DNA from 3 places in the Pseudoselenomonas caprae genome. Region 2 is predicted to be linked to each of the others. Evidence: predicted binding sites of a transcription regulator. Region 2 holds the regulator's gene; each other region holds the start of a gene.

Region 1 (10,095 bases), on a different contig from region 2:
GGATAGATAGGCTTCCTCTCAGCTGAGGAGGTCTATTTTTTTGCTCATTTTACCGATATTAAAGAACTTCCAAGGCTCCTTTAAATGAATTTAAAGAATAAAGGCACAAAATAATACCTGTATTTATGCGTATGTCATGGTTGTTCTTTTATTGGGAGGGTATTTATGTTTTCCATGATTGTGCTGGCAATACCAGTAATTATTCTATTCGTCATTATCTTTGCAGCGATTACGATGATGTATGTGAAGGCGTCGCCGAATCGGGCCATCATCTTGTCGGGCCTGCGCAGGGAGCCGCGCTTCCTCATCGGACAGGGCGGTATCAAGATCCCGGCTTTGGAGCGTGCTGACTATCTGTATTTGGGGCAGATTTCTGTCGATATCAAGACGGGGCAGTCAGTGCCGACGAATGATTTCATCAACGTGCGTGTCGATGCCGTGGCCAAGGTGGCCGTGGCCAAAGATATCGAGGGGCGCAAGATTGCGGCGCTGAACTTCCTCAACATGAACCCTGAGGAAATCGCTGTGAGTCTGCAGGATTCCCTTGAAGGTAACATGCGTGAAATCATTGGTACGCTGGATCTCAAGGACATCAACACCGACAGGGATTCTTTCTCGGATCAGGTGGTCAGCAAGGCTTCGAAGGATATGCGTAACCTCGGTATCGACATCATCTCGTGCAATATCCAGAATGTCACCGATGATAACGGCTTGATCGTTGACCTTGGTGCTGACAATACGGCCAAGATCAAGAAGGATGCAGCGATTTCCCGTGCCCAGGCAGAGCGCGATGTGGCAATCGCACAGGCAGCGGCATCGAAGGAATCCAATGATGCCAAGGTCAAGGCCGAGCTCGAGATTGCTCAGCGTCAGACTGACCTAGCCATCCGCAAGGCCGAGCTGCAGAAACAGTCGGACATCAAGCGTGCTGAGGCTGATGCTGCCTATGAGATCCAGAACCAGGAGCAGCAGAAATCCATCCAGACGGCCACGGTCAATGCGGAGATCGCCAAGACCGAGCGCGAGCAGGAACTCAAACAGAAACAGGTTGCTGTCCGTGAGCAGGAACTGGCGGCAGAAATCCAGAAAAAGGCCGATGCCGATAAATATGCCATCGAGGTGAAGGCACAGGCAGAACTGGCCAAGCAGCAGCGCGATGCAGAGGCACGTCTCTACATCCAGCAGAAAGAGGCCGAGGCACAGAAAGCACAGGCTGAGGCCAAGAAGTATGCGATGGAGCAGGAGGCTGCTGGTATCAAGGCCAAGGGCGAGGCAGAAGCAGCAGCTATCCGGGCCAAAGGTGAGGCTGAGGCTGCAGCGATGGACAAGAAGGCCGAGGCCATGAAGAAATACGGCAAGGCCGCTATGGCACAGATGGCCATCGAGATCCTGCCGCAGGTAGCTGCCGAGATTGCTAAGCCGCTCACGGCCATCGACAAGATCTCGATCATCGGCGGCGGTGAAGACGGCGCATCCGTCGGACCTATCGCGGGCAATGTACCGCTGGTATTGGCCAAGACGTTCCAGTCGGTTAAGGAAAGCACGGGGGTAGATCTCGCCGACATTATGCGCAGCGAGTCATACGATGCGAAAGTCACGCGCAATGTCAATGTGACGGGGGATACGACGCCGGAGGAAACGGCGAAGATGGTAGCTGTGGCGAAGGCGCTTGATGAGAAAAATAAATAATATACCTACCCTCGCTCTCTGTTACGTTTGGATAATGCTGATTATTTCCGGTGATAGGTCACGAATTACCCCGTGACCCCCGAGCTACGTATTATCGGGATCCTATTTCACATGAACTGGCAATTTGCCAGCACCTTGCATTTTTTTTACAGAGTCATGATATAATATGGATGACATAGCATCGGGAACAGGAGGGACGGACGATGACTTATGAGGAATTGTACCAGGCGGCGCAGGCGCAGGGATTTGCTGGTTCGTATGAGGAGTTTCGCGTGGCCTATGATAACTATCAGCGGCTGAATCCCGCGACGGAGGCACAGATCCGCGGGCTGGTGGCAGATAATACGCTGGTTCATGTCATGAACCAGTCGTTGAAGCTGGTTTATAAATCGCTTTGATCTTGAGCTTCAGCGGGGAAGCAGCGAGCGGGCTGACCGGTCCATTGACCAGTCAGCCCGCTCTTTTTTGCGTTGCGGTAAAGGCAGTGGTTAGTAATTTGACTTTTTGTTTTTTATGTCGTATACTAATGCTTGTACGTTAGCACTCGGTAAAGCAGAGTGCTAAAAAAACGATTTCAATCTTTTCAGATAAAGGAAGGCAGATAGCAATGGCAAAAGAAACCCATGAATTCCAAGCGGAGACCAAGCAGCTCCTTGACCTCATGATCCACTCGATTTACACGAATCATGAGATTTTCCTGCGTGAGCTCATTTCCAATGCATCGGACGCGATTGACAAGGTTCACTTTGAGAGCCTGACGAACCGCGATATCCTTGAGGGCGATGACAGCTTTGAGATTTTCCTTGAGCCGGATGCTGAGGCGCATACGCTGACGATCTCCGATAATGGTATCGGCATGAGCCGCGAGGAAGTCATCGAGAACATCGGCACGATCGCCAAATCGGGCACGAAGGCCTTCATGGAGCAGCTCAAGAAAGCCAAAGAGGCCAGCGAGAGCGGCGAAAACAGCACGGATAAGGAGCTCATCGGCCAGTTCGGTGTCGGCTTCTACTCGGCTTTCATGGTGGCTGACAAGGTCACCATCGTGACGCGCAAGGCTGGCGAGAAGCAGGCAACGCGCTGGGAATCCACGGGTGATGGCTCCTATAGCATCGAGGAATGCGAGAAGGAGAAACGTGGCACGAGCATCACGATTTCGCTGGGCAAGGACTTCTTCGGCGATGCTTCGGAGGAGAACTACACGGATACCTACAAGCTTGAGAGCCTGGTCAAGAAGTATTCCGACTATGTCCGCTATCCGGTCAAGATGAACTTCACCTTCGAGGAGACGCCGAAGGATGAGGATGGCAAGCCCATCGAGGGGGCCGACAAGGTGAAACGCGTCGAGTTGCGCACGCTGAATTCCATGCAGCCGCTCTGGACGAAGAACAAGAGCGATATCAAGGACGAAGAGTACGAGGAATTCTTCAAGAATCAGTTCCATGAGTGGGAAAAACCGATGGAGGTCTTCCACACCCATGCAGAAGGTTCTGTGGAGTATACGGCTCTCCTGGCAATCCCGGCCAAAGCACCGTTCAACCTCTATCATACGGATTATGAGCCGGGTGTCCAGCTCTATTCCCGTCACGTATTCATCATGGACAAGTGCAAGGACATGCTGCCAGACTACCTGCGCTTCATGAAGGGCCTTGTCGACTCGCCGGATCTGTCCCTCAACATCAGCCGTGAGCTGCTGCAGCAGAGCCGTGAGCTCAAGACCATCGGCAAGGCGCTGGAGAAGAACATCCTCAAGGCGCTGGCCCGCAAGATGAAGAACAAGCGCGAGGACTATGAGAAATTCTGGAACGAGTTTGGCAAGTCCCTGAAGATCGGCGTCTACAACAGCATGTATGCTGGCAGCGACACGATCGACAAGCTCAAAGACCTGCTACTCTTCATGAGCTCGAAGGAAGGCAAGCTTGTATCCCTCAAGGAATACATCGAGCGCATGCCGGAGAGCCAGAAGAAAATATACTATGCGACGGCCAAGGACAAAGAGACCATCGAGCAGCTGCCGCAGATGGAGACGCTGCGCGACAAAGGTCTCGAGGTTCTGTATCTCCTCGACCCGGTCGACGAGTTCTGCATCGAGACGCTGCGTGAGTATGAGGGCAAGCAGTTCCATTCCATCAGCCGTGGTGACCTTGACCTCGATGATGCCGAAAGCCAGGAGGTCAAGAAGGAGACCGAGGACATCCAGAAGAAGAACGATGATCTCATGAAGGACATCAAAGAGGCACTGGGGGATAAGGTAGCTGACGTCAAGGTTTCGGCCCGTCTCAAATCGAGCGCTGTCTGCCTCGTCGCTGATGAGGCTGGCCCGTCGCTTTCGATGGAGCAGACCTTCGCTGAGATGAACAATCCGTTGTTCAAGGCGCAGCGTATCCTTGAGATCAATCCGCATCATGACCTCTTTGCCCGCCTGCAGTCGCTGCATGGCGCTGGCAAGGACAGCCAGGATTTCAAGGACTATTGCGACCTTCTCTACACGCAGGCCCTGCTTATCGAAGGTATCCTGCCGGAGAATCCGGTCGACTTTGCCAATAAGGTCGCCAAACTCATGGCCAAATAAGCAATATTTTACGAAAAATAAGAACCTGCTCCGGCTCCGGGGCAGGTTTTTGTTTCCTGTTGGCGAATAAGATAATATAGAATGAAATGAAATGGAGGGCATAGAATGGAGAATCAGCCGAATGCAGAATGGTTTGAACATGTAATTAGCAAACTCGAAGACGTTGATGATGTGCTTTTGATGGAAGGCCATCAAAAGTCACACAAAAAAGTCAGTGATGCACTCGAACTCTTGAATTGGGCCGAAGAGAATCTCACGCGGGGCACGCTGCCATGCATTGCTACGCGTCATAGCACGCGCAAGTTCAAGCAGGAGCCCATCGAGGAGGAAAAACTCCGGCAGGTCATCGAGGCTGGCCGTCAGGCACCGAGCGGCAAGAACAAGCAGCAGAATCACTTCCTCGTCGTGCGCGATAAAGCTGTCCTTGAGCGTCTTGTAGAGCTCGTGCAGCAGGAATTTGCCAAGATGGAGATCACCGATGAGAACAGCGAGGATATTGGCGGCGCAATCCGCTTGGCCAAGAAGGGCAACTATGTCTTCAAATACAATGCGCCCTGCCTGATCATCGTCGCCAACAAGCGCAATTATGGCAATCGCTATGCCGATACGGCCTGCGCCATCGAGAACATGATGCTCGCGGCCAATGCGCTTGACCTCGGCTCGTGCTGGATCAACCAGCTGCGCTGGCTCAAGGATAATCCAGTCATCATGGAGTACCTCTATGAGCTGGGCCTGCATGAGGAGGAAGCCGTATTCGGCTCGCTGTCCCTCGGCTATGCCGACAGCGAAGACGGCCTGCCGAATCGCCGCGAAATCCCCATCAAGGGCAACGAAGTCACTTATATTGGCTGAAACATAAGAAAAGCGAAAAACAAGGGTGTTTTGCCCTTGTTTTTTCTTGTTTATTTCGATATAATATTGACAGGAAGTAAAGAAAACGTTTACTGAAAACCGCTTTTCCAGCGCGAGGAGGATGCTGATATGGCTGATCAGAAATTTACCGTAGAGAGACTGGCAGATCCGACATTTTTCCAGGAGAACCGGCTGCCGGCTCATAGTGACCATGCGTTTTATGCCGACGTGGCGGAGATGGCACGAGGGGAATCGTCCTTTTGCCGCACGCTGAACGGGCTATGGCATTTCCACTTCGCGAAGAATCTCGCACTCAGGCCGCAGGGCTTTGAGGCCGTGGACTTTGACTGCCGCAGCTGGGATACCATCCGCGTGCCGGCGCATCTCCAGCTGGAGGGCTATGGCCATCCGCAGTATACGAACCAGACGTATCCATGGGATGGCCACGAGGCCGTGACGCCGGGGCAGGTGCCGCAGCGGGAGAATCCCGTCGGCTCGTATGTCAAGTATTTCGTGCTGCCTGCGGGCTGGGAAAATGCGTTCATCTCGTTCCAGGGAGCTGAGTCGGCATTGGCCGTTTGGCTGAACGGTCATTACGTCGGTTACAGCGAGGATTCGTTCACGCCAGCAGATTTTGACCTCACGCCGTACTTGGTGGCGGGGGAGAACAAGCTGGCAGTGCAGGTTTATCGCTTTAGCTCGGGCAGCTGGATCGAGGATCAGGATTTCTGGCGGTTCAGCGGATTGTTCCGCGATGTCACGCTCTATACGAAACCGGCCGTCCATGCCGAGGATATCTGGCTTAAAGCTGTGCCGCAGCATGGATATCAGGATGGTTGCTTGAGCCTTGATTTCAAATGGCGTACGGCAGAAAAGAAAACGATTACGGTAGAGGTGCTGGCGCCGACTGGCCAAAAGGTGCTTACCAAGCGTCAGGAGTTGACCGGTCAGACCAGCCATTTTGAGGCGGAGATCGATAATGTAGCGCTTTGGAGTGCGGAGCATCCGCATCTCTATCCGCTGGTGGTCTCTGTTTATGATGCGGAGGAGGTGCTGCAGGAAGTCATCCCGCTGCAGGCAGGCTTCCGTGAGTTCAAGCTGGAAGATACGCTGATGAAGATCAACGGACAGCGCATCGTCTTCAAGGGCGTCAACCGCCATGAGTTCGACTGTTATAGTGGCCGTGCGATGGACCCGGCCTCGTTTGAGCAGGATATCATCACGATGAAGCGCAACAACATCAATGCACTGCGCTGCTCGCATTATCCGAATTCGAGCTATATCTATGAGCTCTGTGACCGCTATGGGCTTTATGTTATCGACGAGACGAATCTGGAGACCCATGGTACCTGGCAGAAGAATGGCTTGCTGGCCCGCGATGAGCATACGCTGCCTGATGATCATGAGGAGTGGCAGGACATCATCCTTGACCGTGCGCAGTCGATGCTTGAGCGCGACAAGAACCATGCGTCCATCATCATCTGGTCGTGTGGCAATGAGTCCTGTGGAGGCAAGGATATCTATGTGATGAGCGAGTACTTCCGCAAGACAGACCCGAGCCGCCTCGTGCATTACGAGAGCATCTTCTGGGATCGCCGCTATAATGACACGAGCGATATGGAAAGCCAGATGTATCCGAAGGCCGCCGATATCAAGGCGTTCCTGCAGGAGCATCGCGATAAGCCGTTCCTCTGCTGTGAGTATACGCATTCGATGGGCAACAGCAACGGCGGCATGCATAAGTACACGGAGCTCACGGAAACGGAGCCGTTGTATCAGGGCGGCTTCATCTGGGACTTTGTCGATCAGGCGCTCTGGCATAAGGACCGCTATGGGCAGGATGCCCTGGGCTATGGCGGCGACTTCGGCGACCGCTCCACGGACTATAATTTCAGCGGCGATGGCATCCTGTTTGCGGACCGCCGGCCGACGACGAAGCTGCAGGATGTGAAGTTCAACTATCAGGACTTCACGCTGGCAGTAGATGCGGAAAAGGTAGTCATCAGCAACAAGAGCCTGTTTACGGATCTGGCGGAATACGACCTGCAGCTGACGCTGGCGCTCGATGGCCGCGTGCTCTGGCAGAAGACGCTGCCGGCACCTGCTGCAGCACCAGGCCAGAGTGCGACGGTAAGCCTGGCGGAACTGCCGCTCACCGATACTGGCGAGGAGTGTGTCACGGCATCGCTCCAGTTGCGTGAGGATAAGCCCTGGGCAGCACGCGGTTATGAGGTTGCCTTTGGACAGGGCATCTGGACGGTAGATGAAGTCGAGCTGCCAGCGGCAGCTGAGGCTGTGGAGTGCACGGATTTCGGTACGGAAGAGCGCTCTCTCCATTATCAGCCGCAGGAGAGTCTGCACACCTATACGGATAAGCCGCTGCATATCGTACAGGGGGACATCAATCTTGGCGTGCAGGGCGAAGGCTTTGAGATCCTGTTCTCCAGTGCGCAGGGAGCATTGGTTTCCTACAAGCATAATGGTGTGGAACTCATCGAGGAGATGCCGCGGCCGAGTTTCTGGCGGGCACCGGTCGATAATGACTATGGCAGCCGCCGCGATTTCGCGGTGGCCCAGTGGAAGCTTGCCAGCCTCTATCGCCGCTGCGTCAAGAAGGAAATGCGGCAGGAAGGCGGTGAGTGGACGGAATACAACTGGTTCGGCCAGCTGGGCATCAAGGAGTATGAAGCCCGCAAGATTTCCGTGCGGTTCACCTATGAGCTGGCAACGCAGCCAGCAGCCAGCTGCCGTATCACCTATACCGTCTGCAAGGATGGCTCGCTGAAGACGGAGCTTGACTATGAGAAGGTCGAGGGCCTGCCGGAAATCCCTGATTTTGCGATGGTCTTTACGCTGCCAGCTGACTATGACCGCATCCGGTTCTATGGCTATGGCCCGCTCGATAACTATGCGGACCGCCAGCAGGGGGCAAAGCTTGGCATCTATGAGACGAAGGTCAAGGAGGAGGTCGAGCCGTATCTGCTGCCGCAGGAGTGTGGCAACCATGGCGGCATCCGCTGGTTTGAGGTGACGGATAACCGCGGCCGCGGCGTCCGCATCAGTGGTGATACGCCGTTTGCGGCTTCGGCACTGCCTTATAGCGCCCATGAGCTGGAGAATGCCCGCCATGGCTATGACCTGCCAGCAGTGCATCACACGTTCCTGCGGGCGTCACTGGGTCAGTGCGGTGTCGGCGGCGATGATACTTGGGGCGCACCAGTCCTTGACGAGTATACCGTCAAGAATGACAGCAAGCATTTTGGATTCTATTTCAAGGGAATCTGATAAACAAGAAAAATGGCAACGAGGATGAACAGGAGGCATACACCATGATCACTTTCGATGAATCCACCGGCATATTCCATCTGCGCAATGACAAGGTCAGCTATGTACTGCAGCTGGTACGCGGCAAGTATCTGTTGCATCGCTATTGGGGCAAGGCGATCCGCGAGTTCCGCGACAGCCGTCCGTTCCAGGCGATTGATCGGGCTTTTTCGCCGCAGCCGGCTGCTTATGAGAACGAGCGCACGTTTTCGCTCGATGTCCTGCCGCGGGAGTATCCCGACTATGGGCATGGTGACTATCGCCTGCCCGCCTATGTGGTGCGCCAGGCAGATGGCACGACGGTCACGGAGTTCTGGTATGAAAGCCATGAGATCAAGGCTGGCAAACCTGGCCTGGCAGGACTTCCCGCTGCTTATGCCAAGGACGATGAGGCCGAGACGCTGACCATCCGCCTGCGCGATACGAAAGGGTCGCTGGCCATCGAGCTGCAGTATACGATTTTCGCGGAGGAAGCGGTCATTGCCCGCAACGCACGTTTCCTCAATACAGGGGAGCTGGCCGTAGACCTCTTGCAGGCTGCGAGCTTTGCCATGGATTTTGCCGACCATGAGTTTGAGCGGCTGAATCTTTGGGGCGGCCACGCAGCTGAGCGCAGTGTTGAACGCGTGCCGTTGATGCGCGGCCAGCAGGAGCATGGGAGCCGCCGCGGGGCAAGCTCCCATCAGCAGTCGCCATTCCTCGCGCTCGTGCGTCCGGGGACGACGGAGACGGCAGGCGATGCCTATGGCTTCAGCCTGGTATGGAGCGGCGAGTTCTCATTCAAGACAGAGGTCGAGCAGTTCGGCACGACGCGTGTCATTGGCGGCATCAATGACTTCGGTTTTGATTGGCAGCTGCAGCCGGAAGAGGAATTCCAGACGCCGGAGGCATTGCTCGTCTATAGTCCGGACGGCTTGAATGGCATGAGCCAGGCGTTCCATCATATCGTGCGGGAGCACATCGTGCGTGGCAAGTATCAGCATGCCCTGCGGCCCATCCTTGTCAATAACTGGGAGGCAACGTATTTCGACTTTGATGAAGAAAAGATCGATAAGCTGGCCGACTGTGCAGCTGACCTGGGCTTGGAGCTGTTAGTGCTCGATGATGGCTGGTTCGGCAAGCGCAACGATGACAACTCCTCGCTCGGCGACTGGGTGGTCAATACGCAGAAACTCAAGCAGGGATTGAAGGGCGTAGCCGAGTCGGCGCATAGCCGCGGCTTGAAATTCGGCCTATGGTTTGAGCCGGAGATGATTTCGGCGGATTCAGACCTTTATCGTGCCCATCCGGAGTGGGTATTGCAGGTGCCTGACTATCCGTCAAGCTATGGCCGTCATCAGCTGGTGCTCGACCTCACGCGTCAGGAGGTACAGGATTATATCGTCGAGGCGGTGGGCAGCGTCCTGCGGTCGGCACCCATCGATTATGTCAAATGGGACTTCAACCGCCATCTGACTGAGGCCTTCTCGCTGGCATTGCCAGACGAGCGGCAGGGGGAGACCAAGACGCGCTTCGTGCTCGGCCTCTATGCAATACTTGAGCGGATCACGCAGGCTTTCCCTGAGATCTTGTTTGAAAGCTGCTCGGGGGGCGGCGGCCGTTTCGACGCCGGCATGCTCTACTACATGCCGCAGACCTGGACTAGCGATAACACTGAT
Region 2 (10,095 bases):
GCCAAATGCTATGGCGGCGATATCTCGCGCAAGCGCAAGCTGCTCGAGAAGCAGAAGGAAGGCAAGAAGCGCATGAAGGCTGTCGGCAGCGTCGAGGTGCCGCAGGAAGCATTCATGGCTATCCTCAAGATTGACTGATAGGAGAAATCTATGGAACAGAAGCAATGGGGCGTTTATGTCCACATTCCCTTCTGCCGCCAGAAATGCTTCTATTGCGATTTCCCGTCCTTTGCCGGGCGGGAGCGCTATATGGAAGAATATGTACGAGCCCTGTGCCAGGAAATCGCGGTGCGGGGCTCTTCGTATGCGCGGCGTTGGGGCAATCCTGCGACTATCTACATCGGCGGCGGCACGCCATCGGCTCTGCCGGCTGCGCTGATGGAGCAGCTGCTGCTGGCCATCGGCACGGTTTTCCGTCCGGCGGACGCCCAGGCCGAATTCACCGTGGAGTGCAATCCGGGGACTGTTGATGCGGCCTATCTGGCCATGATGCGGATACACGGTGCCAACCGCCTGTCGTTTGGCGTGCAGAGCTTCGATGATGGACTCTTGCGGCGCATCGGCCGCATCCATGATGGGCAGCAGGCTGTGCAGGCGGTGACGATGGCCAAGGCAGCGGGTTTTTCCAATATCAGCATCGACCTCATGTATGGCCTGCCAGGGCAGACGCTGGCGCAGCTCAAAGCCAGTGTGGGACAGGCCCTGGCCTTGGAGCCAGCACATATCTCGATCTATGGCCTGCAGCTGGAGGAGGGTACGGCCTTTGCCCGCATGCAGGAAATGGGGAAACTGGAGCTGCCAGATGATGAAGCTGTCGAGGAAATGTATGATTATATGACGGAAGTCCTGCCGGCAAAGGGCTATGAGCGCTATGAGATCTCTAACTTTGCCCGGGACGGTCTGGCCAGCCGTCATAACCTCAGCTACTGGCAGGATGTGCCGTATCTGGGGCTGGGCGCAGCTGCGCATTCTTATCTGGAGGGGCAGCGCTGGGAAGCTGTTGCAGGGATTCCTGACTATATCGCTTTGATACAGGCGGGCAGGCGCCCCTGCGAGCCTGAAGAGCCGGCGACGCGGGCGATTGCCATGGAGGAATTTGCCTTCCTGGCCCTGCGCACAGCGGCGGGCATCAGCCGCCAGCAGTTCCAGCAGAAGTTCGGCTGCTCGCTGGATTCGGTCTATCAAAAGGCCGTGCAGCGGCTCAGTGCCAAAGGGTTTCTCATCGATGATGGTGATGCGGTCCGCCTTACCAGGCTCGGCATGAAGTATGGCAACTGGGCTTTTGAGGAATTCTTGCTGACGGAAGAGGAATAAAGAAGCTTGTTCTTTTGACTTTTTGCCTTTTTACTGTTGACTTTTTGCCTTATTCGCGTTATTATCTTAATAGATTCGAAGTTAGCACTCATTGCTGTTGAGTGCTAACAGCGAAAGTGAATAAGGGAGGAGGGATGCAGATGCCCGAGCAGATTGACGAGCGCAAGCAGCGGGTGTTGAAAGCGATCATCGATGATTATATCGAGACAGCTGAGCCTGTCGGCTCGCGAACCTTGGCCAGGAAGCATGACCTTGGTGTCAGTCCGGCGACAATCCGCAACGAGATGGCGGATCTTGAGATGCTTGGTTATCTTGAGCATCTGCACACTTCCTCTGGACGGGTGCCGTCGTCGAAGGGATACCGCTTCTACGTGGATGGCCTGATCCCGCCGCAGCCGGTCAGCGCCGAAGAGAAGGCGCGCATCGACCGCTGGTACCAGTCGCGGGTCAAGCGCATCGAGGAAGTATTCCAGGAAACCGCGCATATCATTTCGCAGGTGACGAAGAATGTTTCCCTTGTGCTGGCCCCACAGGTCACGCAGGCTAAGTTCCGCTGTCTGCAATTCCTGCCGCTCGATGACCGCCGCGTCATCACGGTGCTCATGACCGATGCCGGGTTCATCGAGAACAAGATCCTCGAGATGCCGGATGGCTCGGTCTTCGAGGATTTCCAGCGCATGGCCAAGGTCATTAATGCGAACCTGGCAGGCCATTCGCTGCAGACAATCGAGCATCATTCGCTGGCACAGATACAGGACGAGATACAGGATCAGCTGCTTTACGAGTCGGCACTGGAAATCATCCAGCGGGCATTGGATTCGGGCAAACACGAGCGGCTGTATCTCGGAGGTACGACACAGCTTTTGAGCCAGCCTGAGTTCCATGATGTGGAAAAGGTCAAAGAGATGCTCTTGATGCTGGAAGAAGAGGAGCTCATGAAGGATATCCTGCATGCCCACATGGGCGATGGCCTGGAGGTCACGATCGGGCAGGAGAATGAGAACCAGCACTTCAAGGACAGCAGCATCATCACGGCGACCTATCATCTCGATGGCGAGCTGCTGGGCACGATTGCCGTGCTGGGGCCGACCCGTATGGAGTACGCCAAGGCCATGAGCCTGCTGGAGTACATGAACACCAACCTTACCGATGTCATCAAACGCTTTCACTGGTAGAACCTGCTGGTGCTTAGCAAGATAATATATCCCCTTTGAAAGAGGTGAAGAAATTGCCATCATTCATGAAAGATGAATTGAAAAAGAAAGATGAGCAGAAACTTGACGAGATGCAGCAGGAAATCGATCAGGCAGCAATGACTGAGGAAGCTGAGGAAGAGGCACCTGAGGCGGCAGAGAACGCCGAAGCGGGCGCTGAGGAGCCAGCCGCTGACGATGCGCAGCAGCAGGTGGAGAAACTCACGGCGGAGCTCAAGGAGCAGACCGATCGGTCGTTGCGGCTGCAGGCTGACTTTGAGAACTTCCGCCGCCGCACGAGCAAGGAGAAAGAAGAACTTGCCGCTGTGGTGACCCAGGGCATCCTCAAGGATATGCTGCCGCTCCTCGATAACTTCGAGCGTGCTATGGCCGCTGAGGCCAAGGACGGCGAGGCTTTCCAGAAGGGCGTGGAGATGATCTTCACGCAGTTTGGTGAGGTGCTCAAGAAGAACGGTCTTGAGAAGATCGAGACCGAGGGGCAGAAATTCGACCCGAATTTCCATCAGGCCGTCATGCGTGTCCAGAACGAAGAGCTTGAGGACGATGATATCGCCCAGGAGCTCCAGAAGGGCTACATGGTCAAGGGCCGGGTGATCCGCCCGAGCATGGTGCAGGTCGTAGCCAACTAAAAGGTCAACAAAGTTTTATTTCCCATAGATTGCAAGATGTTTTTAGGAGGATTTCAAGATGTCTAAAGTTATTGGTATTGACTTAGGTACGACGAACTCCGTTGTATCTGTTATGGAAGGCGGCGAGCCGACGGTCATCACGAACCCGGAAGGCAGCCGTATCACCCCGTCCGTTGTCGGCTTCACGAAAGACGGCCAGCGTCTCGTCGGACAGCTGGCAAAGCGCCAGGCTGTTTCGAACCCGGATCGCACGATCGCATCGATCAAACGCCACATGGGCGAGTCCGACTACAAAGTAACGGTTGACGACAAGAGCTATACGCCGCAGGAGATCTCGGCTATGGTCCTGCAGAAGCTCAAGGCTGATGCAGAGGCATACCTCGGCGAGACGGTCAGCCAGGCTGTCATCACGGTTCCGGCTTACTTCAACGACAGCCAGCGCCAGGCTACGAAAGACGCTGGTAAGATCGCCGGCCTCGAAGTCCTGCGTATCATCAACGAGCCGACGGCCGCTGCGCTGGCTTATGGCCTTGACAAGGATGATGACGAGACGATCCTCGTATTCGACCTTGGTGGCGGTACGTTCGATGTCTCGATTCTCGAGCTTTCGAGCGGTACCTTCGAAGTTCTCGCTACGAACGGCGATACGCACCTCGGCGGCGATGACTTCGACCAGGCTGTCATGGACTGGATGGTTGAGGAGTTCAAGAAAGAGAACAACATCGACCTCTCCCAGGACAAGATGGCTGCGCAGCGCCTCAAAGAGGCTGCAGAGAAAGCTAAGATCGAGCTTTCCAGCATGACCCAGACGAATATCAACCTGCCGTTCATCACGGCTGATGCTACGGGCCCGAAACATCTCGACCTCACGCTGTCGCGTGCGAAGTTCGATGAGCTCACGAGCAGCCTCGTTGAGCGCACGATGGAGCCGACCCGCAAGGCTATGGCTGATGCTGACCTCTCCGGCAGCGATATCAACAAGATCATCCTCGTCGGTGGTTCCTCCCGTATCCCGGCTGTCCAGGAAGCTATCCGCAAGTTCCTGGCCAAAGAGCCGTCGAAGGGTGTCAACCCGGATGAGTGCGTATCGGTTGGTGCTGCTATCCAGGGCGGTGTCCTTGTTGGTGAGGTCAAGGATGTCCTGCTTCTCGATGTAACGCCGCTGTCTCTCGGTATCGAGACGCTGGGTGGTGTCTGCACGAAGATCATCGAGCGCAACACGACGATCCCGACGCACAAGAGCCAGGTATTCTCCACGGCTGCCGACAACCAGCCGTCCGTTGATATCCATGTCCTGCAGGGCGAGCGCGAGATGGCTGCCGGCAACAAGACGCTGGGCCGCTTCGAGCTCTCCGATATCCCGCCAGCTCCGCGTGGGGTTCCGAAGATCGAGGTTTCCTTCGATATCGATGCCAACGGTATCGTGCATGTATCCGCTAAGGATCTCGGCACGGGCAAAGAGCAGAAGATTACGATCCAGTCGGACGGCGGCATGACCAAGGAAGATATCGACCGCATGGTCAAAGAGGCTGAGGCACATGCAGCTGAGGATAAAAAGCAGAAAGAAGCCATCGATGTCAAGAACCAGGCTGACAGCTTTGTTTACCAGGCTGAAAAGACCATCAAGGATCTCGGCGACAAGGCTGACAAGGCTCAGGTGGCCAAGGTACAGGAAGGTGTCGACAAGGTAAAAGAGGCTCTGAAGAGCAACGATACCGAGACGATCAAGAAGGCTATGGAAGAGGCGCAGAAGCCGCTCTATGAGATGAGCGCAGCTGCTTATCAGCAGGCACAGGCTGCCGGTGCAGCTCAGGGCGCTGAGGGTGCTCAGCAGGCTGGTGCACAGCAGGATGCCAAGAACGACGACGATGTAGTCGATGCAGAGTATACGGAAGTCAAAGACGATAAGAAATAATCGGCGATTTTGATGGATGGATTGTTGGGAGCCTGCGGGCTCCCAACAATTATATTTAAGGATGGTGCAACGTGAGCGATAAACGCGATTATTATGAGGTGCTGGGCGTCGAGAAGGGCGCGTCGGCAGCGGAGATCAAGAAGGCCTATAAGAAAATGGCCCGCAAATATCATCCGGACCTCAACCGCGACGACCCGAAGACTGCCGAGGAGAAATTCAAGGAAGTCAACGAGGCCTACGATGTCCTCAAGGACCCCCAGAAGAAAGCCCAGTACGACCAGTTCGGTCATGCGGCCTTTGAAGGCGGCATGGGCGGTGGCGGCGGCTTTGGCGGTTTCGGCCAGGGTGGCTTTGGCGGCTTCGGTGGCGGCGGTATGGATGACATATTCGATATGTTCTTCGGCGGTGGCGGACGCCGCCAGTCGCGCGGCCCGCAGCCACAGCGCGGCAGCGATCTGCGCTATGATCTCGAGATCACCTTTGAGGAAGCGGCCTTCGGCAAGAAGGTCGAGCTCAACATCCCGCGTACGGATGAGTGCAGTGCCTGCCATGGCACGGGCGCAGCACCGGGCACCAGCCCGGAGACCTGCCCGGACTGCGGTGGTACGGGTACGCGCCAGACGGTGCAGAACACACCCTTTGGCCGCATGGTCAATCAGACGACTTGCGGCCGCTGCCACGGCACGGGCAAGATCGTCAAGAATCCTTGTGGGGAGTGCCATGGTACAGGCCGCAAGAAGGTGACGAGCAAGATCGAAGTCAGCATCCCGAAGGGAATCGACAACGGCCAGCGCGTGCGCGTGCGCGGCGGTGGCGAGGCGGGTACCCTCGGTGGCGGCAAGGGCGATCTTTACGTCTATGTGTTCATCAAGCCGCATAAGATCTTCCAGCGCCAGGGCAATGATGTTGTTGTCGAGGTGCCGGTATCCTTCGTGCAGGCTGCACTGGGCGATAAGATCCAGGTGCCGACCATCGATGGCACGGTTGAGATCAAGGTGCCGGCCGGCACGCAGTCGGGCAAGATCCTGCGCCTGCGTGAGAAAGGCATCCCGCATCTGCGTGGTACGGGCCGTGGCGACGAGCATGTCGTCATCAAGGTGCTGACGCCGCAGAATCTCAACCAGCGCCAGAAAGAGCTCCTCAAGGAGTTCGGCGAGATCAGCGGCGACAAGGTAAATCCGGAGCAGAAGAGCTTCCTCGATAACCTCAAGAACCTGTTCAAGTAACAACCAGCAATAAAATAAACAAGTGAGGGGAACCTTACTTGTTTATTTTTTTTTGAGACTATATAATTTTAGTTACATCATACGCTGGCATGGTGAGTGATGGGTGATATATTTTCTTGTTTTTTGCAGACAATGCTTATATAATTAGATAATTACTGAAGGACAAAAGGAGCGATGCATTTTGAAATGGGCAGAAGTAAGTATCCTGACCACGCATGAAGCCACGGATGTGGTGGCTGAAATCTATCATGATATCGGTGCGCAGGGCGTTGTCATCGAGGATCCGGAACTCCTGAACAGCTATATCGATTCGGGGATGTGGGATTTTTCTGATATCCAGCGTGCCGAGAATACGGAGATTGTCACGGTCAAGGCATATCTGCCCATGGATGAAGACCTCGATAGCAGACTTCGTGATTTCGAGCAGCGTATCAAGGCATTCCGCGAGATCGAAGGCGATGGCATCACGAAGGGGTCCTGTGAGATTTCCTGGAAATCCGTCCAGGATGAGGATTGGTCCGATAACTGGAAGAAGTATTTCCATCCGGAAAAAGTCGGCGGTATGATTGTCATCAAACCGACCTGGGAGGATTATACGGCAAGTCCTGACGATATTGTCATTGAGCTCGATCCGGGAGCTGCTTTTGGTACGGGCACGCATCCGACGACAGCCATGTGTATCCGCGAGTTGGAAAAGCTGGTTCGTGGCGGCATGCGTGTATTTGATGTAGGAACGGGCTCGGGGGTTCTCTCGATTGCTGCGGCAAAACTGGGGGCTGGAGATGTGACAGCCATGGATTATGACCGTACAGCAGTCAATGTAGCGGCAGAGAATATCCGGGAAAATCATGTGGAGCATATCGTCAAGACAGGTATCAGCGATATCTTGAAGTCGTTTGAGGGTAAAGCAGATCTCATCGTGGCCAATATCATTGCCGATATTATTATCCGCTTGTTTGCGGAACTCGACGAACATTTGGCAGACGGTGGCAAACTGTTGGCATCGGGCATTATTACCGAGCGTGTGGCGGATGTTACCGAAGCTTGCATAGCAAATGGCTTTGTCGTGGATAAGGTTATCGAGGAAAAAGGCTGGGCTGCTATGGTCATAAGCCGTGGAGATGATAAATGAGACGGCTTTTTTATAAGGGAATCCTGGCTGATACCGTTGAAATCACGGGCAGTGATGCGCACCATTTGATGCATGTCATGCGGGCTAAGGCCGGTCAGGAAATCATCCTGGTGGATGATGAAAACCAGGTAGCCCGTATGGAAATGACGGCTTTTCGTGAAGATGCGGTAACGCTCACTTTGTTAGAACGGTTGGAAGCTGATACCGAATCGCCAATCGATTTGGTATTGGCGCAGTGCCTGTTGAAGTCTGATAAGATGGATATGGTGGTACAAAAGGCAGTAGAACTGGGGGCAGTCGGTGTCATTCCAGTTCGCAGCCAGAACTGTGTGGTGCGCTATGATGCCAAAAAAGCAGCTGCACGGCAGCAGCGCTGGCAAAAGATTGCCGATGAGGCTGCCAAGCAATGTGGCCGGACGGCGCTACTAGCAGTGGACTCGGTAACAGACATCAAAGCACTTATCGCAGCGGAGAAGGAATGCGAAGACAGTGTGTTGGTTTTTTTCTATGAAAATGAAGATACGCAGACGGTTAAAGAGTATCTGCGTCAAATAAAAAGCCGGCGTATTGTGCTGCTGGTGGGGCCGGAAGGCGGTTTTTCCCTGGATGAAGCAAAGGCTGTGGAAGAGGCCGGTGGCAAAAGTGTGACGCTGGGGCCGCGGATCTTGCGTGCGGAAACGGCGGCGTTAACAGCAATGTCGGTGGTTCAGTATGAATGTGGAGATTTAGGATAAGGAGGCTCTTTACCTTGCCAAAGGTGGCATTAACGACACTGGGCTGCAAAGTCAACCAGTTTGAAACCGAAACAATGGAAGGTCTGTTCAAGCAGAAAGGGTATGAGATCGTGCCCTTTGAGGAAACGGCAGACTTCTATGTCATAAATACCTGCTCGGTCACGAGTCTCGGCGACCGCAAGTCGCGGCAGATCATCCGCCGGGCACAGCGCCAGAATGAGCAGGCGATCATCGCGGTCTGTGGCTGCTATTCGCAGGTGCATCCTGAGGAAATCAAGGCAATCGAAGGCGTGCGCGTCGTGCTGGGCACAAAGGAGCGCAGCCAGATCGTCGAGCTGGTCGAGCAGGCGGCCCGCGAGGATGGCATCATCGATGAGGTCGGCAATATCATGGAAGCCCGTGATTTTGAGGACATTCCGCTTTACGATATGCCGCAGCGCACGCGCGCATTCCTCAAGATCGAGGATGGCTGCCAGAATTTCTGCTCGTACTGCATCATCCCTTATGCGCGCGGCCCGGTCAAGTCCCGGCATCTCGACAAGATCCATGCCGAGGCAAAGAAACTCGTTGCCGCAGGCTTCAAGGAAATCGTGCTGACGGGCATCCATCTTGGTGCTTATGGCCGCGATCTTGCGGGCGAGGTCACGCTGGCCGATGCCTGCCGTGAGGTCTTGAAGGTCGAGGGGCTCAAGCGGCTGCGTCTGGGTTCGCTGGAGTCCATCGAGCTGTCGCCGGATCTCTTCGAGCTTATCCGCAGCGATGAACGCTTTTGTGCGCATCTGCATCTGCCGCTGCAGGCCGGTTCGGACTCCGTGCTCAAGGATATGAACCGCCATTACGATACGGCTGAGTTTGCCCGCCTGATCGAGCATGTCGAACGTGAAGTACCGGGGGTGGCTGTGTCGACGGATATCATTGTGGGTTTCCCTGGCGAGACGGAGGAACAGTTCCAGCAGGGGCTCGCGTTCGTCGCAGCGATGAATTTCTCGCGCATGCATGTATTCCCCTATTCGCGCCGCAGCGGGACTCCGGCAGCTGAGCGCAAGGACCAGATCCCCGACCCGGTCAAGAAGGAGCGGGCCCATCGCATGCAGGAACTGGCTGCACGCAAGACGCAGGAATTCCATCAGCAGTTCCTCGGCAAGACGCTGCGCGTATTGTTTGAGACGGATACGGACGGTATCACGGACGGCCTGACGGACAATTATATCCGCGTCTACACCGATGATGCCGTCGTCTGTGGCGATCTCTATGAGGTCGAGCTCGAACGCCTTTACCGCGATGGCGTCTGGGGCAAGGTCACGGAGAAGGTAAAATAATTTTCACGGTTTAGCAGGGAATTCGCGATTCTTAGCGAATTACTATAAAAGTATCGTGTTTGCGGCCTTTTTTCTGGCAGGCACTCACGCAAAGAGCAAATACAGCAAAGGAGGTGTTATCGATGGCAGATTGTATTTTTTGCAAGATTGCGCAGAAGGAGATCCCTTCCAGTCTTGTCTATGAGGATGAGCAGGTTGTAGCATTCAAAGACCTTGAGCCGCAGGCTCCGGTCCATGTGCTGGTCATTCCGAAGAAGCATGTGGAAAGTGTTCTGGCACTCACGGCTGAGGATAAAGCGATGGTGTCGCATATCCTGGTGGATGTCGTGCCGCAGCTGGCCCGTGAACTCGGTGTAGACGAGAAAGGCTTCCGTGTCGTCACGAATACGGGGGCAGAAGGTGGCCAGAGCGTCAAGCATCTGCATTTCCACCTCTTGGGCGGCCGTTCCATGCAGTGGCCGCCGGGCTGATAAGTCTTGCGATTATGTGTTGACATGACTTGCTTGGCTGATGTATAATTGTGTGGTGTAGTTATGAAAACACAAACTCCCAAGTTAAGTGGAGGGGGGGAAATGATAGATGGCAAACGAAATCAAAGTTGGTAAAAACGAA
Region 3 (10,095 bases), on a different contig from region 2:
GCGTCTCAAAGCCGCCGATCATGCGCAGGATTGTCGTCTTGCCACAGCCTGACGGCCCCAACAAGGTAAGGAATTCGTTCTCATGTACCGTGAGATTGAGATCTTCCAGGATCTGCCGGTCTTCATAAGATTTATTGATATGTTCAAGTTTCAGTAATTCTCTTGCCAATTCTTCTCATTTACCCTCCTGTACTGCCAAAAGTGAACGCCTTCTATTTTATCACGAAACCGTTCAATACAAAAGAATCTTTTCCGACGAAAAAAATCCCGTCCGTATCCACGATACGAACGGGATTCTATGCTTGACCGGTCAAAAGGTTTGACCCGTCAGATTACTCAACCGTAACCGATTTTGCAAGGTTGCGCGGTTTATCAACATCACAGCCGCGCGTAATAGCGGCATAATAAGCCAGGAGCTGCAGCGGTACGACCGTGAGGATCGGGATCAGGAGCTCATCCGTCTCCGGAACCTTCATGACATGATCGACATACTTCTCGAGCTCCTCGTCCCCCTCGGCAGCGATACCGATGACGACAGCATCACGGGCTTTGACCTCTTTGATGTTCGACAGCGTCTTCTCATAAACGCTCTTCTGCGTAGCCAGCGCAATGACCGGTACACCTTCGACAATCAGGGCCAGCGTGCCGTGCTTGAGCTCACCAGCTGCATAAGCCTCGGCATGGATGTAGGAGATTTCCTTGAGCTTCAGCGACCCCTCGAGGGCTACATCGTAGTCAAGGGAACGGCCGATATAGAAGACATCTTCGTTGAAGCCATACTGTTTCGCAAAGGTCTTGATTGGCTCGACATCCTCCAGCGTGCGGCTGACCTGCGTCGGAATCTGATGGAGCATATCGATGAGTTCAGCTACGCGCTCCGGCTTCAGCGTCTGTTTGATCTGGGCCATGTAAAGCGCCAGCATGAAGAACAGGACGATCTGCGTCGTATAAGCCTTGGTCGAAGCAACGGCGATCTCCGGGCCAGCCCAGGTGTAGAGCACCTGATCTGCCTCGCGGGCAATCGACGAACCGACAACATTCGTAAGTGCCAGCGTCTTCGCCCCCAAGCGTTTGGATTCCTTCATAGCAGCGAGCGTATCGCTCGTCTCGCCCGACTGAGAAACTGCAATGAACAGCGTGTTCTCATCGACGATCGGCTCACGATAACGGAACTCCGAAGCCACATCGACTTCGACAACCGTACGGGCAAGTTTCTCGATATAATATTTACCTACCAGGCCAGCATGATAAGCCGTGCCGCAGGCAACGATATAAATCTTGTTGAACGAGTTCAGATAGTCAGCGTCCCATTTGAGCTCATCCATGATGATGCTCTTGCCGTCTTTGGCAATGCGCTGGCTCATGGTGTCACGGACAGCCTTCGGCTGCTCGTGGATCTCCTTGAGCATGAAGTGCTCATAGCCGCCCTTCTCAGCAGCTTCGGCATTCCAGTTGACCTCGAAGACTTTCTTGGTCACCGGCTCACCCTGACGGTTGGAGATCTTGATGGAATCCTTCGTGAGGACAGCCATCTCACCGTCGTTGAGGATGTAAGTACGGCGCGTGTACTGGATGATAGCCGGGATATCCGAAGCGATGAAGTTCTCGCCCTCGCCCAGACCGATAACCAGCGGGTTATCCTGCTTGGCGCAGATCAGCATCCCCGGATGCTTGCTGCTCATGAATACGAGGGAGTACGAACCCTCGATGCGGCGCAGTACCTCGCGTACAGACGAAACGAAGTCGCCATTATAGACCTCTTCGATGAGATGCGCAACGACTTCCGTATCCGTCTCGGACTTGAAGACATGGCCCTTCTCGATAAGATCTTCCTTGAGTGTCAGGTAGTTCTCGATGATGCCGTTATGGACGACAACGAAATCACCCGAGCAGTCCGTATGCGGATGGGAGTTGCGATCCGACGGACGGCCATGGGTAGCCCAACGGGTATGACCGATACCCATAACGCCCTGCGGCATATCGTCCTTGATCTTGTCCTTCAAGGACGCCAGGCGGCCGACGCTCTTCTCGACACGGATGCTCTCGCCATTGAACACAGCGATGCCAGCCGAGTCGTAACCACGATACTCCAGCTTGGCAAGACCATCGAGCAAGAAGCTTGCTGCCTGCTTGTCACCGACATAACCTACGATACCACACATAATAGTACCTCCTATGAAATTGTACTATTCCTGTTGTGTCCTCCATCCGCTCTTCCCCCAGGCTCACACCTGGGCTTTAACAGATCTCTATCGACCGGACCGGCCGGAAGGCATCCGCTGACTGTTCGACAACCTTCTCCTCGTCTTCTCCTAAGCAAACCGTCCGCTTAGGAGAACTTGCGCTAGGAATCATTTTCCTTTCATTACACCAGAACAACAGGATATTCTTTTCTGGATTTTCCTCTATTTTTGTGCATCGATGAATTTATCAATGCTCGCTTATTATAACCAATCCGCCTATATAAGTCAATACTTTGCCCCGAGTACTTCCGCAAGGATGTCCCTTTGGGCAAGGGACATCCCTTGAGAAGTCATTCAGGTCGCCAGCACTACCTGGTCTTTTTCGTTATGCTTCGCTGCATACAGCGCTTTATCCAACCGCTGATAGAAATCCTGGAAATCATCCTCTGTAAAGATCTGACCGGCACCAATGCTGACTGTTATGCAGCCACTATCTGGCAGTACAGGCGTCTGTTGCAGGGACGCCCGGATGCGATTCCCTACCTGCACGGCATAATCCGCCTCAGCATCAGGCAGCAAGACCAGGAATTCATCACCACCCCAGCGTCCGACGAAATCATGGCCGCGCACGCAGCCCCGCAATACCTCTGCCAGGCTTACCAGCACATGATCACCCACATCATGACCATACGAATCATTGATTTTCTTGAAATTATCGATATCGAGCAGAAGGCCGGAAAAAACGCGCTGCCGCTTCGTCCAGTGCTGAACCAGTTCCTGCAGATGATGTTCCACTTCCCCGCGATTCAGCAGCTGTGTAAGCCGATCCATGCTGGCAAGCGCCTGCAGTTTCTTGTTCGCCGTAGCAAGTTTCGCATTGGCCTCAGCCAACTGAGCCGCCAGTCTTTCCTGCTCCTGTGAACTTACGGTGACAAAATGGGCCAGGCGATGAACCATCGACAAATACTCCTGGAAATCCTGATTTTCCAGGGCATCAACAGCAGGAGTCTCTGCCTGCACAGACCGATTGCCTTCACGGAAGGCCACAGCCACAAACGTGATGGTCAGCGTATTGATATTGCTGCCCTGCCGCAGATATTCGCCATAGGTATAACAGACAGATACCGGAGCAATTTTCCGATACCATTCTATTTCTGGTTTCTCCGCCTCTCCGACATAGAAATGGCGGCCAATACAGCTGATCAACACGATTCCTTCCGGCTGGAACGATTGGATCTTGCGGCTCATGTGCAGCGCCTGATTGATGATTGTTTGCGGATCGCCGTAGGAAAGGCGCACCTTCTCCCCTGCCTGCAGGTCAGCCGCAAAAGTCAGGGCATCATCTTCGGTCCGCCCCATCGGCGGCCGTGCCAGCAGGTTGCCATCCCGCTCGACCAGCAGTGGGAACTCTGAAACATTGAAACTCCGAAACTCCTCACGAGTAACACCCAAATATTTCTCATAAACCAGCGCCGCAGGCTTATGATCAAGCTCAGCTATGGTGTAGTCATCGATCATCTTCGTGATCGTCATCGTCTTCCCCAACGGCCGCCAGCCCATACTGTCAGCCACCAGCAGCTGGAGCCGACAGCTGCTGAAAGCAACCACTAAGATTCCCTGACTGACAATGCCATCAGCAGAAAAGATAAATGGCACTTCTCCTTTCACTGCTGCATATGCACCACCGCCAAAAACAGGCACATCATGGACTTTATGCGCCAGCGCCTTCAAAAAGGGACGAACGTCTACAGAACGTGCTGTAATCAACAGTTCCAATCCTGCCAGATGCTGCGTTTCCTGGCAGCATTCGGCAAGCTCCAGCCCCACCTTCCGCTGCCACGCATGCTCCACCTCCTGCTCACCTCGCGAAAATGCATGGATCTTTACCTGCGTGTCTTGAAACACCATGATGCAGAGCTGGGTTCTCCGCTTTTCCCATTCCTCAATGAGTGGCAGCTCCGACGTAACCGTCCCCACCACTTTTGCCAGCGGGATAGCAGCTGAAATCTGCTCCACCATGGAACTGACGATAGACTGCTCACTGATACAAGTAAACACCTGTACCAAGATATCCGAATACTTCTGCGGGCATTTCGCCTGAAAATCCTTTAAGGCCTCATCAAGGCCTGTCAGGCCATGAAAATCATACGAAAACTGTTTCATACAAGCACCTTCTTCCTATTGCGTAATCTATGAGTCATCTCTATTATAACTTTTTGGCAAAAAGAAAAACAGACTATGAATCACATTAATCCATAGTCTGTTCCCTATCAAATCACATATACACGCTGTGATCTATATTACATCATGCCTGGCATCCCCATGCCCGGTGCAGCTGCCGGAGCAGCCGGTTTCTCTTCCGGTTTGTCAGCGACGAGAGTCTCCGTCGTGAGGACCATGGAAGCAATCGAAGCAGCATTCTGCAGAGCAGAACGCGTAACCTTAGCCGGATCGACAATACCAGCTTTGATCATGTCAACATACTCGTTCTTCAGTGCGTTGAAACCGATGCCGTCGCCAGCTTTCTTGACGTTCTCGACAACGACCGAGCCCTCGAGGCCTGCGTTGTTGGCAATCTGGCGAACCGGCTCTTCGATGGCACGGCGAACGATGTTCACGCCGACTTTCTCATCACCCTCGACCTGGATCTTATCCAGTGCCGGCAGGATATCGATGAAGGTCGTGCCGCCACCTGCGACGATACCTTCCTCAACTGCAGCGCGCGTAGCGTTGAGTGCATCCTCGATGCGGTATTTCTGGTCTTTCATCTCAACTTCCGTTGCAGCGCCGATTTCGATGACAGCTACGCCGCCAGCGAGTTTAGCCAGACGCTCCTGGAGTTTCTCTTTATCGAAGTCAGACGTCGTCTCAGCAATCTGTTTCTTGATCTGAGCAACGCGAGCAGCGATAGCATCCTTATCGCCAACGCCATCAACAATCGTCGTCTCCTCTTTCGTGGAGCGGATCTGACGAGCACGGCCCAGGTCCTCAAGCGTAACGCTGTCGAGCTTGCGGCCGAGTTCCTCGCTGATGACATTACCGCCCGTCAGGATAGCGATATCCTCGAGCATAGCCTTGCGGCGGTCACCAAAGCCCGGAGCTTTGACAGCCAGTGCTTTGAACGTGCCGCGGAGCTTATTGACAACAATCGTCGTCAGAGCTTCACCGTCAACATCCTCAGCGATGATAGCAAGCTGTTTGCCCTGTTTCACAACCTGCTCGAGAATCGGCAGGATATCAGCGATAGCGGAAATCTTGCGGTCCGTGATGAGGATATACGGATCGTCAAGGATTGCTTCCATCTTGTCCGTATCCGTTACGAGGTACGGGGAGATATAGCCGCGGTCGAACTGCATGCCCTCAACAACGGAAAGGTTCGTCGTCATGGACTTGGACTCCTCAACCGTGATAACGCCGTCCTTGCCGACCTTCTCCATAGCCTCAGCAATCAGCTCGCCCGTCTCTTCGTTAGCCGAAGAAATGGAAGCGACCTGAGCGATATCAGCCTTGCCATCAACCTTCTTAGCCTTCGTCTTGATTTCCTCGACGAGAGCTTTGACCGCCGTATCGATACCCTTCTTGATGATCATCGGGTTAGCACCTGCAACAACGTTGCGCATGCCTTCCTGAATCATAGCCTGAGCCAACAGCGTTGCCGTCGTCGTACCATCACCAGCGATATCGTTGGTCTTCGTAGCAACTTCTTTGACAAGCTGTGCGCCCATGTTCTCGAACGGATCCTCGAGCTCGATGTCGCGGGCAATCGTCACACCATCGTTCGTAATCGTCGGTGCGCCAAATTTTTTCTGCAGAACAACGTTGCGGCCTTTCGGTCCAAGCGTAACTTTTACGGCGTTAGCCAGTGCATCAACACCGCGGCCCAGTGCGCGGCGTGCATCTTCATCAAACAGAATCTGTTTAGCCATTTATATTACCTCCAAAAAGTCTATCTTACAGTACAGCCAGGATGTCGCTCTCGCGGACAATCAGGTACTCTTTGTCGTCAACCTTGACTTCCGAGCCGGAATATTTGGAGAAGACAACAACGTCGCCAGCTTTGACTTCCATAGCAGCGCGCTCACCATTCTCGAGCAGCTTGCCAGTGCCTACAGCAACAACCGTTCCCTTCTGCGGCTTCTCTTTGGCCGTATCCGGCAGTACAATGCCGCTGGCGGTCTTTACATCGCCCTCAGAAACTTCAATGACAACTCTTTCGCCCAATGGCTTAATCATAGGTATCTTCCTCCTATATAATGGAATAACAAAGTTATCTTGTTAGCACTCACTAAACCCGAGTGCTAACTACAATTCTTATAGTAACCGTTCTTAGTCAAAATGTCAATAAGCAAACGAAAAATAGTCAAAAAATCAAAAAGGCCTTCCCGCTTGGAAAGGCCTTTGATTTCCCTTAGAATCCTGCCGTTTTGTTCTCCACCATGCGGAAGAGTTCCGAGTTCTCCGGGATTTCGGTATAGTTATGGATGGCGCGGTGCAGTCCCTCGCGCTGGATGCCCTGCTGTACTTCCTGCGCCTCCTTATCGCCCTCATAGTCAAAATGGAAGGCTGCGCCGATGACCGTCGCCAAGGCCGAGGGTTTCTGCCCCTGCGCTAAAAGCTGCGACGCCGGGCTCACAAGACGATCCTTGGCGCCGAGCTTGCGCTTGGGCCCGCGGGCAACCCGCGTGACCTCGTCAGAAAGATGAGGATTGCGGAAACGCCGCTCCGTTGTCTCGATATACTGCTTATGCGTTTCAGGATTGAACCCAAACTTCTTGATGAGCAGGCTGCCGGTCTCTGCCCATACCTGACGGGCCATGTCGACGATGCTCTTATCCTGCATGGCCGTGTAGATATCCTTGATGCCTTTGCGATAAGCAAGATATGCAATCGATGCATGCCCCGTGTTGACTGTGAACAGCTTGCGCTCGATATAGGCCTCGAGATTCTCCACCCAGGTAAGCCCCTCAATCGCCGGCGGTTCTCCCTTGGCCTGGGTCACATCGGCATCCCATTCGGCATAGGGCTCGACCTTCACAAGCAACGGATCTTCATTTTTCTGCAAGGGGACGATGCGATCGACAGCAGCATCCGGAAAGCCGATCCAGGCATCACACATCGCCCGTTCCTCCGGCGTAAGGTGCTCGTAGACATAGCTTTTGAGCAGCGACGAACCGCCCACCATATTCTCACAGGCAATGATATTGAGTGGTGCCTGGGTGCGTTTCAAGCGGCGTGCCAAGCCCTTGGCCAGATTCGGCGCAATGAATTTCAGGATATTGGGCCCGATGGCTGTCGTGATGATATCGGCCTGCTCGATAGCCTGCATGAGTTCCTCAGGGTTTTCTGCGCTGTTGATAGCCCGCACATGCTCCACATGAATCTTCTGCGGCTCATCCCCGACGATTTCGATATCATATCCTCGGCGCTCATTGATAAGGTCAACGAGCTCTTTGTTCACATCGACAAATGCCACCTCATAACCAGAACGGACCAGCAGCTCGCCGATAAATCCTCTGCCGATATTGCCAGCGCCAAAATGTACTGCCTGTTTCATCTTGAATTCCTCCATAAAAAAAGTCCCCTCTCCGTCAGCAGAAAAGCCATGGGCTTTCCAAGCTGACGAAAAAGGGACATGTCAGTGTTCGTATTTATTTATGCCAGCGCAAAGCGCTCATAAAGAACTTTAGGGTCTTTCGTATGATAGAGTGTATCGAGCTCAGCCTCCGAGCACTCATCCAGCGTTGCGGCAATGTTTGCCAGGATGGATAAGTGGTCGTTGTCCTTGCCAGCGATGCCGACCAGCAGATAGGCCGTATCCTTGCCGAACTTGATGCCTTGGGGATACTGCAGGACGACGATGCCTGACTCGCGGATCGAATCCTTGACACTGTTCTCGCCATGCGGGATGGCGATGCCGCGCCCGACGTAGGTGCTGATGTCCTTCTCGCGGTTCAGCATGCCTTCGATGTAGGGCTCATCGACATAACCAGCAGCAGCCAATGCCTCGCCGGCCTGCCGGATAGCCTCTTCCTTGGTAACGCTGGTGAGCCCGAGCTGGATGTTCGTCATATCGAGGATATGGCGCTCCTTGGCACCATGCTGCCCAGCTACCATCACGCCAGCTGATACTGCACTCTGCGCCTTTTTTTCCGTCAGGCGGGCCATTACTTGCTCAAACACATCATTCTGGGTGAAGTTGCGGACAAAGATATGCTCTGCCTGCGGCGAATCCTCCACGGCCCGCTGTGCCAGTTTCTCATGCGTGACCACAAGCTGCGCATCCTTCGGGATGCTGCCAATGGCGGCGTTGGTAACCGAGATATTATCATAGCCGGCCTTGCGGAGTTTCTTGCGCAGGCTGGCTGCCCCCAGGGCACTAGACCCCATGCCGGCATCGCAGGCATAGACGATGGTGCGCAGCTCAGCGCCGCTTACCTTGACCTCCGTTACCAGGCCGCGATTCTTCAAAGCGGCCATACCAGCCTTTGCCTCTTCGAGGGAATCATCGCTCTCTTCGCTGGCCGAAGCCTTGACGAATACCGATGCCACCGCACAGGATACCGTCGTGGCTACCAGGAAGTCAGCGATATTCGCCAGGAATGCCCCCTTCGGCGTCATGGCCAGCACTGCAAGGATCGAGCCCGGCGATGCCGGTGCAATGAGGCCGCCGCCCAGGAACTGCAGCGTGGCGACACCGGCCATGCCGCCAGCGATGACTGCCAGCAGCAGCACAGGTTTCATCAGCACATACGGGAAATAGATCTCATGGATGCCGCCCAGTACATGGATGATGATAGCACCCGGCGTCGAATCCTTGGCCATCCCCTTGCCGAAGAACCAGTAAGCCAGCAGGACACCAAGGCCTGGGCCAGGATTAGCCTCCAGCAGGAAGAACATCGACTTGCCGAACTCCTCAGCCTGCTGAATGCCCAGCGGCGACAGGACACCGTGATTGATGGCATTGTTGAGGAACAGGATCTTCGCCGGTTCGATGATGATCGATGCCAGCGGCAACAGTCCCACAGCGACAATGCCCTCAACACCTGCACGCAGGACGCCATTGGCAGCCAGCACCACTGGTCCGACACCGACGAAGGCCAGTACCGCAAGAATACCGCCGATGATGCCGGCTGAGAAGTTGTTCACCAGCATCTCAAAGCCCGTAGGAATCTGATCCTCGATTGCCTTGTCGAACTTCTTGATGACGAAACCACCGAGCGGTCCCATGATCATGGCCCCAAGGAACATCGGAATGTCCGCACCCGCGATGACTCCCGATGTAGCAATGGCGCCGAGAACGCCACCGCGATGACCATAGACCGCCGCACCACCGCTATAACCGAGCAGCAGTGGGATGAGCCACTTGCTCATGGGGCCGCCCACCTGGGCAAGGTATTCATTCGGCAGCCAGCCGGTCGGAATGAACAGGGCTGTCAATAAGCCCCAGGCAATGAATGCTCCGATATTCGGCAACACCATCCCCGATAGGAAACGTCCGAATTTCTGCATGACTTCTTGGAAGCCATGTTTTGAGCTCTTGTTATTGCTCATGGATTATCCCCCCAATAATTCCCGATATTTCTTTGCATGGAACTCACGGAATATATGCGTGAGCTCGTCTTTTATCAGTTGCTGATTCCCTTCGTGCAGGACCTCGATAAGACCCCAGCGCTCCAAAAGGATCGACGATATATGACCGATGGTCTCGAGTTCATAGCAGCTGCCCTGCTCCGGCGCCAGCATGACGATTGCCGTCCTTATCTTCTCCGTCGGGTCAGCCGGATACAGGAACCAGCTGCCGAGATGGACGATACCGAACTGCAAATGCGTGACAACAGCACTGCGGCAATGCAGCAGGATCATGTTACTGCCAGTAATCGCGGTACTCCCCTGATCTTCGCGAGTCAGCAGT

Evidence for each region. The regulator HrcA, encoded in region 2, represses chaperone genes, less so after heat shock. The targets are predictions, from matches to a motif close to TGTTAGCACTCNNNNNNNNNGAGTGCTAACA.
Region 1: htpG (molecular chaperone HtpG) is a predicted target of HrcA. The motif match lies at 2,225-2,255, and genes of this name have one in related genera.
Region 3: groES (co-chaperone GroES) is a predicted target of HrcA. The motif match lies at 6,457-6,487, and genes of this name have one in related genera.

Annotation. Positions count from the first base shown of each region.
Region 1 covers NZ_VTOZ01000019.1:605-10,699, reverse strand. Annotated here, with positions in the region: gene FZ041_RS09460 (flotillin family protein) at 166-1,689, shown strand; gene FZ041_RS09455 (hypothetical protein) at 1,893-2,087, shown strand; gene htpG (molecular chaperone HtpG) at 2,297-4,261, shown strand; gene FZ041_RS09445 (nitroreductase) at 4,367-5,113, shown strand; gene lacZ (beta-galactosidase, LacZ type) at 5,243-8,398, shown strand; gene FZ041_RS09435 (alpha-galactosidase) at 8,443-10,095, shown strand, end outside.
Region 2 covers NZ_VTOZ01000030.1:2,110-12,204, forward strand. Annotated here, with positions in the region: gene lepA (translation elongation factor 4) at 1-138, shown strand, start outside; gene hemW (radical SAM family heme chaperone HemW) at 151-1,314, shown strand; gene hrcA (heat-inducible transcriptional repressor HrcA) at 1,455-2,489, shown strand; gene grpE (nucleotide exchange factor GrpE) at 2,555-3,157, shown strand; gene dnaK (molecular chaperone DnaK) at 3,216-5,072, shown strand; gene dnaJ (molecular chaperone DnaJ) at 5,144-6,298, shown strand; gene prmA (50S ribosomal protein L11 methyltransferase) at 6,480-7,430, shown strand; gene FZ041_RS12025 (16S rRNA (uracil(1498)-N(3))-methyltransferase) at 7,427-8,164, shown strand; gene mtaB (tRNA (N(6)-L-threonylcarbamoyladenosine(37)-C(2))-methylthiotransferase MtaB) at 8,179-9,483, shown strand; gene FZ041_RS12035 (histidine triad nucleotide-binding protein) at 9,606-9,953, shown strand; gene rpsU (30S ribosomal protein S21) at 10,063-10,095, shown strand, end outside.
Region 3 covers NZ_VTOZ01000016.1:6,183-16,277, forward strand. Annotated here, with positions in the region: gene FZ041_RS08515 (ABC transporter ATP-binding protein) at 1-169, opposite strand, end outside; gene glmS (glutamine--fructose-6-phosphate transaminase (isomerizing)) at 333-2,162, opposite strand; gene FZ041_RS08525 (sensor domain-containing diguanylate cyclase) at 2,538-4,346, opposite strand; gene groL (chaperonin GroEL) at 4,484-6,109, opposite strand; gene groES (co-chaperone GroES) at 6,135-6,416, opposite strand; gene FZ041_RS08540 (mannitol-1-phosphate 5-dehydrogenase) at 6,592-7,737, opposite strand; gene FZ041_RS08545 (PTS mannitol transporter subunit IICBA) at 7,836-9,734, opposite strand; gene FZ041_RS08550 (BglG family transcription antiterminator) at 9,738-10,095, opposite strand, start outside.